Regions from separate parts of the Streptomyces sp. NPDC001796 genome, predicted to be linked through region 2. Evidence: riboswitches for the same ligand, from Rfam matches in the RefSeq annotation. Region 2 holds a riboswitch; each other region holds the start of a gene.

Region 1 (4,746 bases), 200 kb from region 2:
AGGGCGACGTCCTCCGGCAGCCCGTGCCGCTGGGCGCGCTCGCGCAGGCGCAGGACCGGGAGGGTCGCGATGCCCTCGCGCAGGTCCGTCCCCGGCGTCTTGCCGGACTCCTGGGAGTCGGAGGCGATGTCCAGGACGTCGTCGGCCAGCTGGAACGCCACGCCGAGACGCTCACCGTACTGCGTCAGCACGTCCACGACCGTCTCGTCGGCGCCCGACATCATCGCGCCGAAGCGGCACGCCACCGCCACCAGGGAGCCCGTCTTGCCGGCGAGGACGTCGAGGTAGTGCTCCACCGGGTCACGGCCGTCCCGCGGGCCCGCCGTCTCCAGGATCTGGCCGGTGACGAGCCGTTCGAACGCCTCCGCCTGGATACGGACCGCCTCCGGGCCGAGGTCGGCCAGGATGTGGGACGCGCGGGCGAACAGGAAGTCACCGGTGAGGACCGCCACCGAGTTGCCCCAGCGGCTGTTCGCGCTGGCCACCCCGCGCCGCACCTCGGCCTCGTCCATCACGTCGTCGTGGTACAGCGTGGCGAGGTGGGTGAGCTCCACGACCACGGCCGAGGGGACGACCCCCGGCGCGTACGGGTCACCGAACTGTGCCGCGAGCATGACGAGCAGCGGCCGGAACCGCTTCCCGCCCGCCCGCACGAGATGCTGCGCGGCCTCGGTGATGAAGGGCACCTCGCTCTTCGTGGCGTCGAGCAGCCCTTCCTCGACAGCGGCCAATCCGGCCTGGACATCGGCTTCCAGAGCCTGGTCCCGCACGCTCAGCCCGAACGGCCCGACGACGGTCACGTGAGGTCTCCTGTCTGCTGACGTCTGCTGACGATCACACGGTCGGTATCGAGGTCGGTCACTTGATCGATGACGTCGTCAGGCCGACTCGGCTCACCGAGTTTGTCGATCTGTCGCCGCCATCACTCAAGTCAGCGTATCCGGTCAGGTTTCGATCACCACGAGTGCCCGCTGTTCCAGGCCGGGCCGTATCGGATCACGAGAGGCATGTTCTTGATCAGGTGATACGAGCGGGTTTGGAGCGACATAGCGGAAAGCTCCCCCGCCCGGGGGCCGGCGACGCGCTCCGGCCCCCGGAAGCGCCCCTCGCATCCCGCTTCCGGAGCAGCCCCGCAACCCCCGAAGGCCTCCGCAGGACCACACGGCCCCCGGCCGCCCCGCTCGGCGCCATCACCCGGCCGGGCCCACGTCCGGTCCCGACGGGGACGCCCGGCACCCCGAGGCACGCGCGCGTACAGATCCGTACGGCTCTATACGGCCCGGCCCTTTACGGCTCCCTACGGCCCTCCATGGCTCTCCATGCCTCTCTACGGCATAGCGAGTGACGTCGGTCACGCGTTTCGATCCGGGATGAGGATTCCCGCAGATCCGGAGCATGTCCGAATTGCCCATTTTGAGCCCCATAAAAACCGCCACTCACAGGCGATCGCCGAACCTTTTGTCCGAATTGCCGCTTCAGGGCCCCGAATTACGGGTGGCGATCAAGAAAAGTGCGAGTGAATTAGGTCACGCCACCACAGAGCAAGGCGGGGCATCCGGAATCTCAACTTCCCATTTACTTATGCCAAGTTTAACCTTCCTCAACGAAATGGATCACATCCCTTATTCCCGCATTTCAAGGTCATTTACCTCGGAGTGTGACTTCCAGTCTTGTTCCCGACATGTGCTCTCGCATACCTTCCCAATCGATCCGAGCGGACCGCCGAATCCTGCCGCCGCTCGCGAGCCCATCCACCACCAACGGCAGGAGCGGGGGACCCAGGTAAGTCGCCGGACCGGACACAGCGCCGGAACGGCTTGGGGTGAAGCCGATTCCTCGGCACCGAGGACAAGGCCGGGCACCTCCCCGCCCGAACCCGACAGCTCACCTCGCAGGCGCCGGAGAGGACTACGACATGCCCGCTTTCGCCCTGCCCGCACGCCGTCGGGACCGCCGCTCCAAGGCCGCGCGCCTCACCCGTGCCCTCGCTGTCGCGGGGACGGGTGCCGCCGTTCTGGCCCTTCCGGTCCTGGGCGCCACCAGCGCTTCCGCCGCGACCCCCGCCTCCACGACGACCACGACCGCCGCCGCCAAGACCATGACGACGCGCGCCGGAAACCTCGACAGCTGGATCCGTCAGTCGCTGGTCGTCATGCGGCAGCACCGGATCCCCGGCTCCTACTACGGCATCTACCGCAACGTGATGCGTGAGTCGTCGGGCAACCCGTCCGCCATCAACCTCTGGGATTCCAACGCCCGGATGGGCATCCCGTCCAAGGGCCTCCTCCAGGTCATCGACCCGACCTTCCGCGCGTACCACGTGCCGGGCACGTCCTGGAACATCTACGACCCGGTGGCGAACATCACGGCCGCGTGCAACTACGCAGCCCACCGGTACGGCTCCATCGACAACGTCCACAGCGCGTACTGACGCTGTGCGCCGCGCGTACCGAGGCTGAGGCCGAAGGCTGAAGCCGAGGTCTAGCGGCCCCTGAAGAGTCTTTCGAGGACGACGGCGATGCCGTCGTCCTCGTTCGACTCCGTGATCTCGTCGGCGACCGCCTTGAGTTCGGGGTGGGCGTTCGCCATGGCGACGCCGCGCGCGGCCCAGTCGAACATCGGGATGTCGTTCGGCATGTCGCCGAACGCGATGGTCCGGGACGGCCCCAGACCCAGGTACTCGGCGGCGAGCGCCAGCCCCGTCGCCTTGGTGATACCGCATGGCTGGAGTTCGACCGTGCCGGGCCCGGACATGGTGACCGTCGCCAGCGAACCGACCGCGCTGCGCGCCGCCGTCGCCAACTCGTCGTCGGTCAGGGCGTGATGGCGCAGCAGCACCTTGCTGATGGGCGCGCACCACAGGTCGTCGCGCCGTTGGACCCGCACCGCGGGCAGCGTGGGGTGCGGCATGCGGTATCCGGGTTCGATGAGGGTGAGCCCGTCCACGCCGTCCTGGTCGACGGCCGCATACACCTGCCCCACCTCTGCCTCGATCTTGCCGAGCGCGGTCTCGGCCAACTCCCGGTCCAGGGTGACGGAAAACAGCAACCGGTCCGCGCCGGCGTCGTACACCTGCGCGCCCTGTCCGCACACCGCGAGCCCCCTGCCGCCCAGGTCGTCGAGCAGCGGCCGCACCCTGGGGGCAGGACGCCCCGTCACCACGAGGTGCTGCGCGCCGGCCGCGGCGGCCCGCGCCAGCGCGTCCCTCGACCGGTCGGAGAGCGTGTCGTCGCCGCGCAGCAGCGTCCCGTCCAGGTCAGTGGCGATGAGTGAATATGCGAGGGGTGCGGCCATGATCAGAGAATACGGATGGAACACCCCCACGACTCACCACGGACCAGCCGACGTCCGGCCACCCGTCGTGAACCGGCCGACCTGCGACTGACGTACGGCTGACCCCGGCCGGCCTCCGGCCCTTCTGCCGAGAACCCGTCGGCATCCGGGGCCCCTCCGGAGAACCCGTCGGCATCCGGCTCTGCAATCGTGGCCCTGTGGCCCTGTGGCCCTTCCGAGGGGGAAGGGCCACGCGGTGGTCCGGTGGCCGGCCGGGGTCAGCCGTGGGCCGTCGCCAGGTGCTTCGCCAGGCGCGGCGACGCGAACTCCGTGCCACAGACGAACCGCATCACCGGTCCGTAGGAGGCCGCCGCCGGCAGGCCCGTGAAGTACAGGCCCGGGACCGAGGACACGTAGCCGGCGCCGAGCCGGGGGGCGCCCCGGCTCACCGCCAGGCGTGTGCGCAGCTCATGGCCCAGGAAGTCCATCGCGGAGATGTCCACGCGGTAGCCGGTCGCGGCGATGACGTGGTCCGCGGTCATCTCCTCGGTGCGGCCCGTGTGGGTCCGGACCGTCAGGGCCGGGCGGCCGTCCGCCACGGACGCGCTGAGGATGCCGACGACCTCACGCACCTGCACGTTCTCCTGGAAGCGGTCGCGCAGCCACCACGCGCCGAGCGGGCCGAGGACGCGGCGCACCAGGTAGTGGCGGGTCCGGGCGGGCAGGAAGCGGTAGGGGTGGGGGTAGTAGCTCAGCGCCCACAGGGACCAGGCACGGCCGAAGGGCGACTCGGGGCGCAGCTTCGGCTGGTCCCACGGGGGCGCGCCGAAGGCGACCCTGCCCTGCCCGCGCGCCACGACGCGCACCCGTGCGCCCGCCTCGGCCGCCAGCGCCGCCGTCTCCAGCGCGGACTGGCCGGCGCCGACGACCAGCAGCTCCTTGCCGGAGAACCTGCTGAGGTCATGGTGCTGGGAGCTGTGCGAGACAGGACCGGTGGGCGTGGGGCCGTCGGCTGCCGCGGCGGCCAGCTCCGGCGGGAGGTGGGCGAGTCCCGACAGGCCGGTCGCCACCACGACCGCCCGGGCGGTGAACAACTCGCCCGAGTCCAGCTTGAGATCGAAGCCACCGCCCTTGCGGCGGTCCACGGAGACCACCCGGACCCGCTCCAGCTCGGGCACCAGCTTCTGCTGGAACCACTCCCCGTACGCGGTGAACGTCTCGACCGGGATGATGTCCTCGTCCGTCACCAGCCGGCGGATGCCCGCCGCGTCGCAGTAGTCGGCCAGGGTGTGGCCACGCTGGGGCGCGTCGATGTTCGAGGCGACCGGAGTGGACTTCAGGAGCATGCCCGCGGGCATGTTGTCGCGCCAGCTGACCATGGGCTCGCCGAAGACGCGGACCGGGATACCGCGCCCGCGCAGATGGGCGGCGGTGGACAGGCCGAACGGCCCGGCGCCGATGACTGCTACCGGT
Region 2 (4,746 bases):
CGCGGTCTCCGCTCCCTCGCCGCGCTCCTGTTCGAACTCCAGGGCCACGGCGGCGAGTTCCTGAAGGTTCTCGATCCGGGTCTCGTCCTGGGGGTCGGTCGAGGACTGCAACTCGGCGAGGTAGCCGGTGCGTTCGAGGACGGCCTCGAGGACCGTGGCCGGTCCGGCGCCCGACTCCACGATTGTGCGCAGCTCCTCCATCAGCACGTTGAACCGCTTGACCGCGTTCGTCGAGCGGGCCGCCATGCCGTAGGCCTCGTCCACGCGGCGCAGCGCCTGCGCGAAACTGATCTTCTCGCGCTGAGCGAGGGCGTCGATCATCGCCTCGGCGCGCTCGCCGATGCCCCGCTTGGGCACGTTCAGGATGCGCCGCAGCGGCACGGAGTCCTCCGGGTTCGCCAGCACCCGCAGGTAGGCGAGGACGTCCCGGACCTCCTTGCGCTCGTAGAAGCGGACGCCGCCGACGACCTTGTAGGGCAGGCCGACGCGGATGAAGACCTCTTCGAAGACACGGGACTGGGCGTTGGTGCGGTAGAAGACGGCGACGTCTCCGGCCTTGGCCTCGCCCGCGTCCGTGAGGCGGTCTATCTCGTCGGCGACGAACTGCGCCTCGTCGTGCTCGGTGTCGGCGACATAGCCGGTGATCCGGGCGCCGGCGCCCGCGTTGGTCCACAGGTTCTTCGGGCGGCGGGACTCGTTGCGCTCGATGACCGCGTTGGCGGCGGAGAGGATCGTCTGCGTGGAGCGGTAGTTCTGCTCCAGCAGGATCGTCGTGGCGTCCGGGTAGTCCTCCTCGAACTGGAGGATGTTGCGGATGGTCGCACCGCGGAAGGCGTAGATCGACTGGTCGGCGTCGCCGACGACACACAGTTCGGCGGGCGGGACGTCGTACTCGTTCGGCGGGACGTCCTCGTCGTGCGCCCGGGTGCCGACGAGTTCGCGTACCAGGGCGTACTGGGCGTGGTTGGTGTCCTGGTACTCGTCGACGAGGACGTGGCGGAAACGGCGGCGGTAGTGCTCGGCGACGTCCGGGAAGGCGCGCAGCAGATTCACCGTCGTCATGATCAGGTCGTCGAAGTCGAGCGCGTTCGCCTCGCGCAGGCGGGACTGGTAGAGCGCGTACGCCTGGGCGAGGGTCTTCTCGAAGCCGTCGGACGCCCGGGCGGCGAAGTCCTCCTCGTCGATCAGCTCGTTCTTCAGGTTGGAGATCTTGGCGCTGAAGGACTTGGGCGGGAAGCGCTTGGGGTCGAGGTCCAGGTCACGGCAGACGAGGGCCATCAGGCGCTTGCTGTCGGCGGCGTCGTAGATGGAGAAGGAGGACGTGAAGCCGAGCTTCTTGCTCTCCCGGCGCAGGATGCGGACACAGGCGCTGTGGAAGGTCATCACCCACATCGCGTTCGCGCGCGGGCCGACGAGCTGCTCGACGCGCTCCTTCATCTCGCCCGCGGCCTTGTTGGTGAAGGTGATCGCGAGAATCTGCCCGGGATGGACGCCCCGCTCGGCCAGCAGGTACGCGATGCGGTGGGTGAGCACGCGGGTCTTGCCGGAGCCGGCCCCGGCCACGATGAGCAGGGGGGAGCCGGCGTGCACGACGGCCGCGCGCTGGTTCTCGTTCAGCCCCTCCAGCAGCGCCTCCATGTCGACGGCCGGGCGGTGCGCGCCGTTGCGGTAGTACGCGTCCCTGTCCGGTGGCAGGTCGAACTTCCCGCCGAACAGATCGTCCGGAACCGGCTCCGGAGCGTGATGGTCCTCGGGCGGCGGGGGCTCCTCCTCGTGGGCCGGAGTGGCCTTGAGGTCCGCCAGGAAGCTGTCGTCAAAGAGGCTGCTCATCGCTCTCCGAGTCTAGGCCGCCCCACCGACAGCCCGCCGCCACCCCGGAAACTCCGCCTCGAAAGAGACCGCCCGGACCTTTGCCACCAGCAGGAACCAGCCGCTCACCCTGCGCGCCCGGAAAGCGCTCACACCACGAAAGTCACAAAAACGTATCGGGCATATCACGCATCAACCTTCACAGCAGCCACACCGGTTGGCTACCGTGCCGGGCGGGCCGTACGACCACCACCGGCGAACGTCGCCGGGCCGCGCGGCCTCCGCCGAGTCCGGTGCCCGATGGGCGACCGGAGCCGGGGACCCAACCGACCTTGGGGTGAATCGGCCAACCGCCCTGCGCGGCACGGCCGTAGGGCACACCTTCCGGAACCACCCGCCCGAACCCGGCAGCTAACTCGGTAGGCGGACTACGGAAGGAGACGCCTTTCATGGCGCCGCACCGCAAGGCGCGCCCCGCGGGCACGCGCATCGCCGGCATACGGACCCCCGCCCTGGCGACGGCCGCCCTCACCTCCGTGGCCCTGCTCTCGCAGACCGCCGACGCCGTGCCCTCCGCCGACGGCAGGCCGAGCGTGGAGGAGGTCGAGAAGAAGGTCGACGACCTCTACCGCCGCGCCGGGTCGGCCACCGAGCAGTACAACGCGGCCAAGGAGAAGACGGACCGGCAGCGGGGACGCGTCGCCGCGCTCCTGGACGACGTCGCGAGACGCACCCAGAAGCTCAACGAGGCGCGGGACCAGCTGGGTTCCTTCGCCGCGGCCCAGTACCGCACCGGGGAGGCGGCCCCCGACACGGCCACTTTCCTCCTGGCCGACACGCCGCAGGACTACTTCGACCAGACCCAGCTGATGAGCCGGCTCACCAGTCGTCAGAAGGAAGCGGTCGACGAGTACGTCACCGAGCAGGCCGCGACGATGAGCAAGCGGCGGGAGGCCACCGAGAGCCTGCGGTCGCTCACCGAGTCGCAGCTGAGGCTCCGGTCGGCCAAGGCGGACGTCCAGAGGAAGCTCGCCGCCGCGCGGGACCTGCTGTCCGAGCTGACCGCGCAGGAGAAGGCACGGCTCGCCGCGCTGGAGAAGAAGAAGCAGGAGGAGGCGCGGCGGCAGGCGCAGGAGCTGGCGCGGCAGCAGGCGGCACAGCAACAGTCGTCCCCCACGTCCCCCACGTCCCCCACCGCCACGACCGGCTCGCCGGGCTCCTCCACGGGCGCCGCGGACTCCACGGGCGCCTCGTACGCGACGGCAGCCGCCAAAGCGCTTACGTTCGCCCGCGCCCAGATCGGCAAGCCGTATGTGTGGGGCGCCACCGGGCCCGGCTCGTACGACTGCTCGGGTCTGACCCAGGCCGCCTGGAAGGCCGCCGGGGTGTCACTGCCGCGCACCACCTACGACCAGGTGAACGTGGGCACGACGGTCCCGCTCACCGACGCGCAACCCGGTGATCTGATCTTCTTCTACGACGACATCAGCCATGTCGGCCTCTACATCGGCAACGGCATGATGATCCACGCGCCGAAGCCGGGGGCGTACGTCCGCGAGGAGTCGGTCTACTACGGGGGCGCGTCGATCATCCACAGCGTGGTGCGCCCGGCCTGACTCCACGCTCGTCGAACACGTGCGCTTGGGAACGCTCGCCGTCCGGCACGCGCGCGTGGGGCCCGGCATGCGCGCGAGGGGGGGCGTCCGGCACGCGCGCGTGGGGTTGTTTTCCGTCGTCGCGCGCGTGCCCCGTACGCAACCCGTGTGCGCGTCCCTAGCATCGGGCGCATGTCAGGCACCTCCGCGCTGCGCACCTGGTGGGCGCCGCGTCCGCCCGCCACCGGGTCCGCCGTCATGGCGACCGGCATCCTGTCGTTCGGGCTGCACCTGACCGGCCAGCAGATCCTCTCCCGCCTCGCCCTGGTTCTGGCGGGTGCCGCCTGGCTGGGGCTCGCCGCCGACATCGCCCTGCAACTGCTGTGGGACCGGGAGCAGTGGCGGGCCAGGGCCGGCTCGCCGGCCGCGCTCACCATGGTGCCGGCGACCACCGTACTGGGCTCAGGAGTGTCCGCACTGAACGGGCAGCCGCTCGCCGAGGCGCTGCTCGCACTGGCCGTGGCGCTCTGGGCCTGCCTGATCCCGTTGACCGTGCCTGGCTGGGAGCGCCGGATGCCCGGCGCGGTGTTCCTCGGGTGTGTGGCGACGGAGGGGATCGCGGCGCTCGGGGCGGTGCTCGCGGCGGCCGTGGGGGTGGCGTGGCTCGCCCACACGGCGCTGGTGTTCTTCTGGCTCGGGCTGGTGTTCTACCTGATCGGGCTGGGTTGCTTCGACCCTCGGCAGGTGGTGACCGGGCCGGGCGACCACTGGATCTCGGGCGGCGCGCTCGCCCTCTCGGCGCTGGCCGGATCGCAGCTCATGAGCGCCGCGCGCAAGGGGCTCTACCTGTGGAACAACGACGACGGCGGTGTCCTGCGCGGTGTGACCGTCGCCCTCCTCGTCCTCGCCCTGGCCTGTTACGCCGTCCTCGCGGTGGCCGAGGTGGTGCGGCCCCGGTTCCGCTACGACGTCCGGCGCTGGTCGACCGTGTTCCCGATGGGGATGACGGCGGTGGCGGCGCTGTCCGTCGCGTCCTCCGTCGGCGTGCCGTGGCTGCGCGGCCTCGGCCGGGTACTGCTGTGGATCGCGGTGGCCGCCTGGCTCCTGGTCCTCACGGGAGCCGTCGCGTCCGCCGTGGACAGCGTCAGGTCCAGAGCACGGCGATGAAGATGTTCGCCAGGGTCGCGGCGCCGACGAGGCCGAAGAGGGGCTTCTCGACGGTCTCCTCGTCCCGCTTCACATAGACCAGGCCGAGGATGACGATCAGCAGGGCCAGCTTGATCCCGATCTTGATCGTGTCGACCGGGTGGTGGTCCGCCTGGTTGAGGCCGACCAGCGCCAC
Region 3 (4,746 bases), on a different contig from region 2:
GGCCGGGGCGCCGGTCTTGATCTGACCGCAGTTGGTGGCGACGGCCAGGTCGGCGATGGTGACGTCCTCGGTCTCGCCGGAGCGGTGGGACATCATGCACTTGAAGCCGTTGCGCTGGGCCAGCTCGACGGCGTCCAGGGTCTCGGTCAGCGAGCCGATCTGGTTGACCTTGACCAGCAGGGCGTTGGCCGCGCCCTCCTCGATGCCGCGGGCGAGGCGCTCGGGGTTGGTGACGAACAGGTCGTCGCCGACCAGCTGGACCTTGTCGCCGAGCTTGTCGGTGATGACCTTCCAGCCGGCCCAGTCGTCCTCGAACAGCGGGTCCTCGATGGAGACGAGCGGGTAGGCCGCGACGAGCTCCTCGTAGTACTCCGTCATCTCGGCGGCGGAGCGCTCCTTGCCCTCGAAGAGGTACTTGCCGTCCTTGTAGAACTCGGAGGCGGCGACGTCGAGCGCGAGGGCGATCTGCTGGCCGGGGGCGTAGCCGGCCTCCTTGATGGCCTCCAGGATGAGGTCGAGGGCCTCACGGTTGGAGCCGAGGTTCGGGGCGAAGCCGCCCTCGTCGCCGAGGCCGGTGGCGAGGCCCTTGCTCTTCAGGACCTTCTTCAGCGTGTGGTAGACCTCGGTGCCCCAGCGCAGCGCCTCGGAGAAGGACTCCGCGCCGATCGGGGCGATCATGAACTCCTGGATGTCCACGTTGGAGTCGGCGTGCGAGCCGCCGTTGAGGATGTTCATCATCGGCACCGGCAGCAGGTGCGCGTTCGGGCCGCCCAGGTAGCGGAACAGGGGCAGGTCGCTGGCCTCGGAGGCGGCGTGGGCGACGGCGAGGGAGACGCCGAGGATCGCGTTGGCGCCGAGGGAGCCCTTGTTGTCGGTGGCGTCCAGGTCCATCATCGCCTGGTCGATCAGGCGCTGCTCGGTGGCGTCGTAGCCGACCAGCTCCGGGCCGATCTGCTCGATGACGGCGAGAACGGCCTTCTCGACGCCCTTGCCCTGGTAGCGGTTGGGGTCACCGTCGCGGAGCTCGATGGCCTCGAAGGCGCCGGTGGAGGCGCCGGACGGAACGGCGGCACGACCCGTGCTGCCGTCGTCGAGGCCGACCTCGACCTCGACCGTGGGGTTGCCTCGGGAGTCCAGGATTTCCCGGGCTACGACGACGTCGATGGACGGCACGAGCATCTCCTTCTTGGATGTGACGCTGGAAGTGCGGGGCTGTCTGCCTTGCGGCTGTGCCTTGCGACTAGAGCCTAACCGCCCCGGGCTGTCGGCCGACCTACCGACCGTCCCGTGGACAGGGTGACGGTACACATTGTTCCCGTTCGGAACAAAGGGCGGGGGAAAGGTCCGGTGAAATCCGTGCGGCCGGACGGCGAACGGGCCGGACAGCGAACGGGCCGGACAACGGCGAGGCGGACAGCAAAAGCCCCGCTCCGGCGCGTACGGGGGAACACGCGCCGGAGCGGGGAGCCCGTGGGGACGGGGGGTGGGCCCTCACGTGACCCCCACGGTGGGGGTCACGCCTGGCAGGGGCCTGTGGCCCGGCTACCGGGTGGCTGTCACTTCAGGTGCAGCTGCTGGCCCGGGTAGATCAGGTCGGCGTCCTGGATGATGTCCTTGTTCAGGTCGAAGAGCTTCTTCCAGCCGCCCTGGACGTGGTGGCTCGCGGCGATCGAGCTGAGGGTGTCGCCCTTGACCACCTTGTACTCGCCGTCGCCCTTCTTGACCTTCTGACCGGTCGGGGTGGTGACCGTCTTCTTCGGGGCCGTGCGCTGCACGGAGCGGTTGGCCGCCTGCTGCTCGGTCGAGCGAGTGGTGGTGCTCTTCGGGGCGCTCTTGGCACCGCTCGACGAGCCGGTGGCCGCGGCGCCGTTGTACGTGGCGTTGGTCAGGCCCTTGCCGCACACCGGCCAGGCGCCCTTGCCCTGGCCCGCGAGGACCTTCTCGGCGACGGCTATCTGCTGGCCCTTGGTGGCCAGGTCGGCGCGGGAGGCGTAGGCGGTGCCGCCGTACGCGGCCCAGGTGGAGTTCGTGAACTGCAGACCGCCGTAGAAGCCGTTGCCGGTGTTGATGTGCCAGTTGCCGCCGGACTCGCACTGGGCGACGGCGTCCCACTGGGCGGCGGTGGCCGCGGAGGCGTTTCCGGCCGCGAGGAGCGGGCCGGCGATGGCAGCGCCGGCGACACCGGCGAGCGCGATGGCACGGGTGGCCTTGGACGGGCGGCGGTGCTTGCCGTTGCCGGAACACAGCATGGTTCGTTCCCCTCACCGACGCCTGCGAGGTGAGCTGTCGGGTTCGGGCCGGTTGAGTTGCCCGGCCGTGCCCTTGCGGGACACGGCTTCACCCCGAGCCGCTTCCGGTCAACTCCCGGACGCGGCGCCTACCTTGGGTCCCCCGCTCCTGCCTACGGCGCTTGACGCGACGACTGTTCCCGTACGGCCGCTGGCAGGATTCGGCGTTGCGACCGCAGGGGCTCGCTGTGGCGAGCGATCACGACCGTAAGCAGTCGATCGCCGGAATTTCAAAGACGATCAGGGCTTATGAGACTCATATCTCACTTTCCCTAAACGGGACATTCAGCGCGAAATAGGTCGTGAACTTCCGCCACGCAAGGGGCAGTTCAGGACGAGCCGCCGGCCGGGTCGGCGTCGAGCGCAAGGCTCTGACCGGGAAGGATGAGGTTCGGGTCGGCACCGACCGTCCGCTTGTTCGCCTCGTACAGCGCCGTCCATCCACCGCTGAGTTCAAGGGAGTCGGCGATGGACGACAGATTGTCCCCGGGGCGGACGGTGTACGAGCCGTCGACGGCGTCGCGCGCGTCCGCGGTGCCGCGTGAGGCGTGCCGGCCGGAGGCGTCCGACGTACGGCCGTCCGCGACGCTCTCGTCGGCACTGTCGCCGCGATGGCGACCGGCGCTCGAGGTCTCGGCCGAACTCGCCCCGGATGAGGCGTCGTTCTGTGCCGACTCGTCCGGGTCATCGCTCTTCGTCGTGGCCGTCGGCGCACTGCCGGACCCCTGTGCGCTCTTGGCGGCGTCGGCGGTCGACGCCTCGGACGAGGACGAGGACGAGGAGGGCGAAGGGGACGAAGAGGATGAAGAAGGCGACGGAGTGGTCGACGCAGACGATCCGGACGAGTCGGACAGACCGGAGTCAAGTCCGGCCCCGAGACCGGAGTCGAGGCCGGAGTCGGAGGACGATCCGCCGCCGGACGCCGAGTCCCCGGCGACACCCGTGTCGACGCCGGCGGAGCCGGAGTCCTTGCTCAGACCGTTCAGCAGGCCGCAGGTGCCCCAGACCCCGACGCCCCGGGCCGCCAGGACCTTCTCGGCGACCGCGATCTGCTGCGAGCGGCTCGCCTGGTCGGGGCTCGGCGCATAGTCGAGACCCCCGTACTTGTCCCACTCGTCCTGCGTCAACTGCAGCCCGCCGTAGCGGCCGTTGCCGGTGTCCGCGCTCCATGAGCCACCGCTGACGCACTCCGCGACCTGGTCCCAGGTGGTGCCGGTGGCCGCGCTCGCACCGGTGGCGCCGAGCAGCGGGATCGCGATCGCTGATCCGGTCACCCCTGCCGCGACGAGGAGAGCCGGAGCCTGACGGGGGCGACGGTGACGACCGTTCCCGGAGAGCATGCGGTTGCCTTTCACACGACAGCATCGAACGACGCGACGGCCGTGGCGTGCGGACCGCCGCGTTGCTGCGTGAACGTATCGGCACTAGATCGCTTGTCACAAGTTAATGCAGCGTAGATCACGTGAAGATCACAGAGGTGAGATCCTGTCACCTTCTTGTGACCATCGGCGTGTTCGTCGTGTCATGTCCGGATGTCGGCGGGAGCTTCGTGACCTTTCTCCGGTACCGGTGTGAACGCCACGGGCAGCGTGCGCAGGCCCCGCATGATGAGTCCGCCGCGCCATCGCAGGTCGGACGGGTCGACCGCGAGCCGCAGGTCGGGCAGGCGGGTCAGGAGCGTGGCGAGCGCCGTCTGTCCCTCCAGGCGGGCCAGGGGAGCGCCCAGGCAGTAGTGGATGCCGTGCCCGTACCCGAGGTGCTGGTTGTCGCGGCGGGAGAGGTCGAGGACGTCCGGGTCGGCGAAGCGCGCCGGATCCCGGTCCGCGGCGGCCAGGACCACCAGGACGGGGTCGCCGGGGGCGATGTCCTGCCCGCCGATGGTGAGCGGCCGCGTGGCGAACCGCCAGGTGGCCAGCTCCACCGGACCGTCGTAGCGCAGCAGCTCCTCGACGCCGGTCTCGAGCAGGTCGCGTTCCCCGGCGGCGAGCGACCGCTGCAGACGGGCCCGCTGCCCGGGGTGCCCGAGGAGCGCGAACGTGCCGTTCCCGATGAGGTTGACGGTGGTCTCGAACCCGGCGAAGAGCAGGATGAAGGCCATCGCGGCGGCCTCGTTCTCGGTGAGGTGCTCGCCGTGGTCGGAGGCGCGGATGAGCCCGGAGATGAGGTCCTCGCCGGGGCCGGGCTCGGCGGGCAGCGCCTGGCGCTTGCGGTGGATGAGGTCGGCGAGGTAGCCGCGCATCCTCTTCACCGACCGCGCGACGCCGCCTCGCGGTCCGCCCCCGTGCCGGATCATCATCCCGGCCCAGTCCCGGAAGTCGTCCTGGTCCTCGCGCGGGACGCCGAGCATGTCGCAGATGGCGTAGATGGGGAGCGGGAAGGCGAACTCGTGGATGAGGTCGGCCTCTCCCCTGCCCGCGAACCGGTCGATGAGATGGTCGGTCAGTTCCTGCACCCGCGG
Region 4 (4,746 bases), on a different contig from region 2:
CCGAGGCAGGCTCCGGGGGCCTGACAGCGACCGAGCACCGCTTGGCCAACGGCCTGCGCGTGGTGCTCTCCGAGGACCACCTGACCCCGGTCGCGGCGGTGTGCCTCTGGTACGACGTCGGCTCCCGCCACGAAGTTCAGGGGCGCACGGGTCTCGCCCACCTCTTCGAGCACCTGATGTTCCAGGGCTCCGCCCAGGTCAAGGGCAACGGCCACTTCGAGCTGGTGCAGGGAGCGGGCGGCTCGCTCAACGGCACCACCAGCTTCGAGCGCACCAACTACTTCGAGACCATGCCCGCCCACCAGCTGGAGCTCGCCCTCTGGCTGGAGGCCGACCGCATGGGCTCCCTGCTCGCCGCGCTCGACGACGAGTCCATGGAGAACCAGCGGGACGTCGTGAAGAACGAGCGCCGCCAGCGCTACGACAACGTCCCCTACGGCACCGCCTTCGAGAGGCTGACCGCCCTCGCCTACCCGGAGGGCCACCCCTACCACCACACGCCGATCGGGTCGATGGCCGACCTGGACGCGGCCACCCTGGAGGACGCACGCGCGTTCTTCCGCACCTACTACGCGCCGAACAACGCGGTGCTGTCCGTCGTCGGCGACATCGACCCCCAGCAGACCCTGGCCTGGATCGAGAAGTACTTCGGGTCCATCCCGTCCCACGACGGCAAGCCCCAGCCGCGCGACGGCTCGCTGCCCGAGATCATCGGCGAGCAGCTGCGCGAGGTCGTCGAGGAGGAGGTTCCGGCGCGTGCCCTGATGGCCGCCTACCGGCTGCCGCACGACGGTACGCGCGCGTGCGACGCGGCCGACCTGGCGCTCACGATCCTCGGCGGCGGCGAGTCCTCCCGCCTGTACAACCGGCTCGTGCGCCGTGACCGCACCGCCGTCGCCGCCGGGTTCGGCCTGCTGCGGCTCGCCGGAGCGCCTTCGCTCGGATGGCTGGACGTGAAGACCTCCGGCGACGTCGAGGTGCCCGTCATCGAGGCCGCCATCGACGAGGAGCTCGCCCGGTTCGCCGAGCGGGGCCCGACGGCCGAGGAAATGGAGCGCGCCCAGGCCCAGTTGGAGCGCGAGTGGCTGGACCGGCTCGGCACGGTCGCGGGCCGTGCCGACGAACTGTGCCGGTACGCCGTGCTGTTCGGCGACCCCCAGCTCGCCCTGACCGCCGTGAAGCGCGTGCTCGAGGTCACCGCCGAGGAGGTGCAGGAGGTCGCCAAGGCCCGCCTGCGCCCCGACAACCGCGCGGTGCTCGTGTACGAACCGGTCGGGGCCGAGGCCGGGGCCCCGGAAGCAGCCGAGACCAGCGACGAGACCGAGGAGTCGGCGAAGTGAGCGAGCTCGCGACCATGGAGTTCCACCCGCAGCCCCAGCCCGGCGAGGCCCGGCCCTGGGCTTTCCCGGCGCCCGAGCGGGGCACGCTCGACAACGGCCTGACCGTGCTGCGCTGCCACCGCCCCGGCCAGCAGGTCGTCGCCGTCGAGGTGCTCCTCGACGCTCCCCTGGACGCCGAGCCGGCCGGCCTCGACGGCGTCGCCACGATCATGGCGCGCGCCTTCTCCGAGGGCACCGACAAGCACTCCGCCGAGGAGTTCGCCGCCGAGCTGGAGCGCTGCGGCGCCACCCTCGACTCGCACGCCGACCACCCCGGCGTCCGCCTCTCCCTGGAGGTTCCGGTCTCCCGCCTCCCCAAGGCGCTCGGACTGCTCGCCGACGCACTGAGGTCGCCGGCGTTCGCGGACAGCGAGGTGGAGCGCCTGGTACGCAACCGCCTCGACGAGATCCCGCACGAGATGGCCAACCCGGCGCGCCGCGCCGCCAAGGAGCTCTCCAAGGAGCTGTTCCCGGCGTCCTCGCGCATGTCGCGCCCGCGCCAGGGCACCGAGGAGACGGTCGAGAACATCGACGCCGCGGCCGTCCGCGCCTTCTACGAGCGGTACGTGCGCCCCGCGACGTCCACCGCGGTCGTGGTCGGCGACCTCACCGGGATCGATCTGGACGAGCTCCTGGGCGACACCCTCGGCGCCTGGACGGGGGAGCCCTCCAAGCCGCGACCGGTGCCCCCGGTGAGCGCCGACGACACCGGCCGCGTGATCATCGTGGACCGTCCCGGCGCCGTCCAGACACAGCTGCTCATCGGCCGTGTCGGGCCCGACCGCCACGACCGCGTGTGGCCGGCCCAGGTGCTCGGCACGTACTGCCTCGGTGGCACCCTCACCTCCCGCCTGGACCGCGTCCTGCGCGAGGAGAAGGGCTACACCTACGGGGTGCGGGCCTTCGGACAGGTGCTGCGCTCCGCGCCCGACGGCACGGGCGCCGCGATGCTCGCCATCAGCGGCTCCGTCGACACGCCGAACACCGGTCCGGCGCTCGACGACCTGTGGAAGGTGCTGCGCACCCTGGCCGCCGAGGGCCTGACGGACGCCGAGCGCGACGTCGCCGTACAGAACCTGGTGGGGGTGGCACCGCTGAAGTTCGAGACGGCGGCGGCCGTGGCGAGCACGCTCGCCGACCAGGTCGAGCAGCACCTGCCGGACGACTACCAGTCGACGCTGTATCAGCAGCTGGCCGCCACGGGCACGGTGGAGGCCACCGCGGCGGTGGTGAGCGCCTTCCCCGTGGACCGTCTGGTCACCGTGCTGGTGGGCGACGCCGCGCAGATCAAGGAGCCTGTCGAGGCGCTCGGCATCGGTGAAGTGAGCGTCGTCGCCGCCGAGTAGAGCGGACCGTACGCGCGCGTGCGCCGCGCTGTCCCGGGGCCCTGGTGACTTTCCGTGTCACCAGGGCCCCACCCGTTGGCGGGTTTGTCCGTATTGCCACAGAGGCTGCCTCTCTGCCCTGTGGGATGCGCTACAAACCCCGTTCTCCGTTTGCTGATTGAAAGCCAGTCCCCTTAGCTTCGTTCGGGCTGTCCGTCAGGCAGTGCGCCGCACCCGCGGCACCGGACAGTCATCGCCGAGTCCCCGTACGGCGCGAGCCAGGGGAGCCGGGGACCCAAAACCACAGTCCCTGGGGTGAATCGGGCGCGAGCCCGTAGGAGACCTTCCTGCTCCGAACCCGTCAGCTAACCCGGTAGGCGAGAGGGAAGGAAAGGACCAGCCACTTCATGGCGTTCACCTGCGCCACCGGGAAGCACCGTCGCCCGAGCCGCGTGAAGCGTACGACTGCGAACGCCGTCGGTGTCGCCGCGCTCACCACCACCGGTGTCATCGGCACCCTGGCCGCCCCGGCCCTCGCCGCCGGCGCCCCCGTCGAGCAGACCGGGCTGATCCAGGCCGTCACCCTCGGTGACTCGGTCGCCGAGAAGATCGACGCACAGGCCGCCGCACAGAAGCAGGCCGCCGAACAGAAGCAGGCCGAGGAGGCCGCGCGCAGGAAGGCCGCCGAGAAGGCCCGCCAGGAGCGCGAGGCCAAGGAGCGGGCCGCACGCGAGGCCGAGCGCAGGCGTCTCAACATGTTCGTGCCGCCGATCTCCGACTCCTACGTCTCCACCGGTTACAAGTCCGGTGGCTCCCTGTGGTCCTCCGGCTCCCACACGGGCATCGACTTCCACGCCGCCACGGGCACGCCCGTGCACGCCGTCGGCGCCGGCACCGTCGTCCAGACGGGCTGGGGCGGCGCGTACGGCAACCAGATCGTCATCAGGATGAACGACGGCACCTACACCCAGTACGGCCACCTGTCGTCCATCGGCGTCTTCGTGGGCCAGCGGGTCGTCCCGGGCCAGCAGATAGCCCTCTCCGGGGCCACCGGCAACACCACTGGGCCGCACCTGCACTTCGAGGCCCGCACCACTCCCGAGTACGGCTCGGACATCGACCCCGTCGCCTACCTGCGCTCGCACGGCGTGAACGTCTGACGGTCCGCGCCCGCGACAGGCTCGCCCGCATCCGACGGCCCCGGCTGATCAGCCGGGGCCGTCGTCGGCTTTCGAACGGTTGTCTGTCCAAAAAATATCCCTGGATTCCGGCCCGCCGTCGGAAATTCCGGCCCACTGCAATAGAGTCGGTTGAACGCGCGTCAATCGCGTACGTTTCACGGGGATTAAGACGGAGGTCGGTCATGCGTATTCCGGCGCACTCGGTCTGCACGGCGATCCGTGATGACATCGTCGCGGGTGTCTACGAGCGCGGCAGCCGGCTCACCGAGGAACTCCTCGCGCGGCGCTACGGCGTCTCCCGCGTCCCCGTGCGCGAGGCGCTGCGCACCCTGGAGGCCGAGGGCTTCGTCGTCACCCGCCGGCACGCGGGGGCGTGCGTGGCCGAACCCACCGAGCAGGAGGCCGCCGACCTGCTGGAGATGCGGATGCTGCTGGAGCCGCTCGGGGCCGCGCGGGCCGCGCAGCGGCGTACCGAGGCCCACCTCAAGGTGCTGCGCGGCCTGGTCCGGTTGGGCCAGGAGCGGGCCAGGAGGGGCCACAGCGATGATCTGCGCTCCCTGGGCGGCTGGTTCCACGAGACGCTGGCACAGGCCTGCGGGAGCCCCGCGCTGACCTCGACGCTCGCCCAGCTGCGGCACAAGATCACATGGATGTACGCGGTCGATGCGCCGGTCAGCCCCGTGGAGTCCTGGGCCGAGCACGGCGGCATCGTGGACGCCGTCGCGCGCGGGGACAGCGAGCGGGCGCGGGCGATCACGGCGCTGCACACGGAACACTCCACGGCCGCGCACCGGCTCCGCTTTCCCGGCGGGACGGACCGCGCGGACCGCGTGAGAACTTCGCAACACCCCGTAAACATGT

What was found. A riboswitch is a leader RNA that binds a small molecule or an ion and turns the genes downstream of it on or off. The one in region 2 is predicted to bind cyclic di-AMP.
Region 1: another riboswitch for cyclic di-AMP. It lies ahead of ACFYZE_RS15610 (transglycosylase SLT domain-containing protein); the one in region 2 lies ahead of ACFYZE_RS14600 (NlpC/P60 family protein).
Region 3: another riboswitch for cyclic di-AMP. It lies ahead of ACFYZE_RS24980 (transglycosylase family protein); the one in region 2 lies ahead of ACFYZE_RS14600 (NlpC/P60 family protein).
Region 4: another riboswitch for cyclic di-AMP. It lies ahead of ACFYZE_RS12640 (M23 family metallopeptidase); the one in region 2 lies ahead of ACFYZE_RS14600 (NlpC/P60 family protein).

The regions. Positions count from the first base shown of each region.
Region 1 is NZ_JBIAUC010000006.1:310,198-314,943, forward strand. Features, by position in the region: gene ACFYZE_RS15605 (polyprenyl synthetase family protein) at 1-800, opposite strand, end outside; cyclic di-AMP (ydaO/yuaA leader) riboswitch at 1,746-1,911, shown strand; gene ACFYZE_RS15610 (transglycosylase SLT domain-containing protein) at 1,916-2,431, shown strand; gene ACFYZE_RS15615 (HAD family hydrolase) at 2,482-3,294, opposite strand; gene ACFYZE_RS15620 (FAD-dependent oxidoreductase) at 3,552-4,746, opposite strand, start outside.
Region 2 is NZ_JBIAUC010000006.1:111,146-115,891, forward strand. Features, by position in the region: gene pcrA (DNA helicase PcrA) at 1-1,830, opposite strand, end outside; cyclic di-AMP (ydaO/yuaA leader) riboswitch at 2,082-2,251, shown strand; gene ACFYZE_RS14600 (NlpC/P60 family protein) at 2,259-3,425, shown strand; gene ACFYZE_RS14605 (tellurite resistance/C4-dicarboxylate transporter family protein) at 3,597-4,571, shown strand; gene ACFYZE_RS14610 (hypothetical protein) at 4,549-4,746, opposite strand, start outside.
Region 3 is NZ_JBIAUC010000013.1:163,758-168,503, reverse strand. Features, by position in the region: gene eno (phosphopyruvate hydratase) at 1-1,179, opposite strand, end outside; gene ACFYZE_RS24980 (transglycosylase family protein) at 1,557-2,249, opposite strand; cyclic di-AMP (ydaO/yuaA leader) riboswitch at 2,254-2,419, opposite strand; gene ACFYZE_RS24975 (transglycosylase family protein) at 2,618-3,628, opposite strand; gene ACFYZE_RS24970 (cytochrome P450) at 3,811-4,746, opposite strand, start outside.
Region 4 is NZ_JBIAUC010000005.1:125,382-130,127, forward strand. Features, by position in the region: gene ACFYZE_RS12630 (M16 family metallopeptidase) at 1-1,340, shown strand, start outside; gene ACFYZE_RS12635 (M16 family metallopeptidase) at 1,337-2,725, shown strand; cyclic di-AMP (ydaO/yuaA leader) riboswitch at 2,949-3,099, shown strand; gene ACFYZE_RS12640 (M23 family metallopeptidase) at 3,112-3,864, shown strand; gene ACFYZE_RS12645 (GntR family transcriptional regulator) at 4,068-4,746, shown strand, end outside.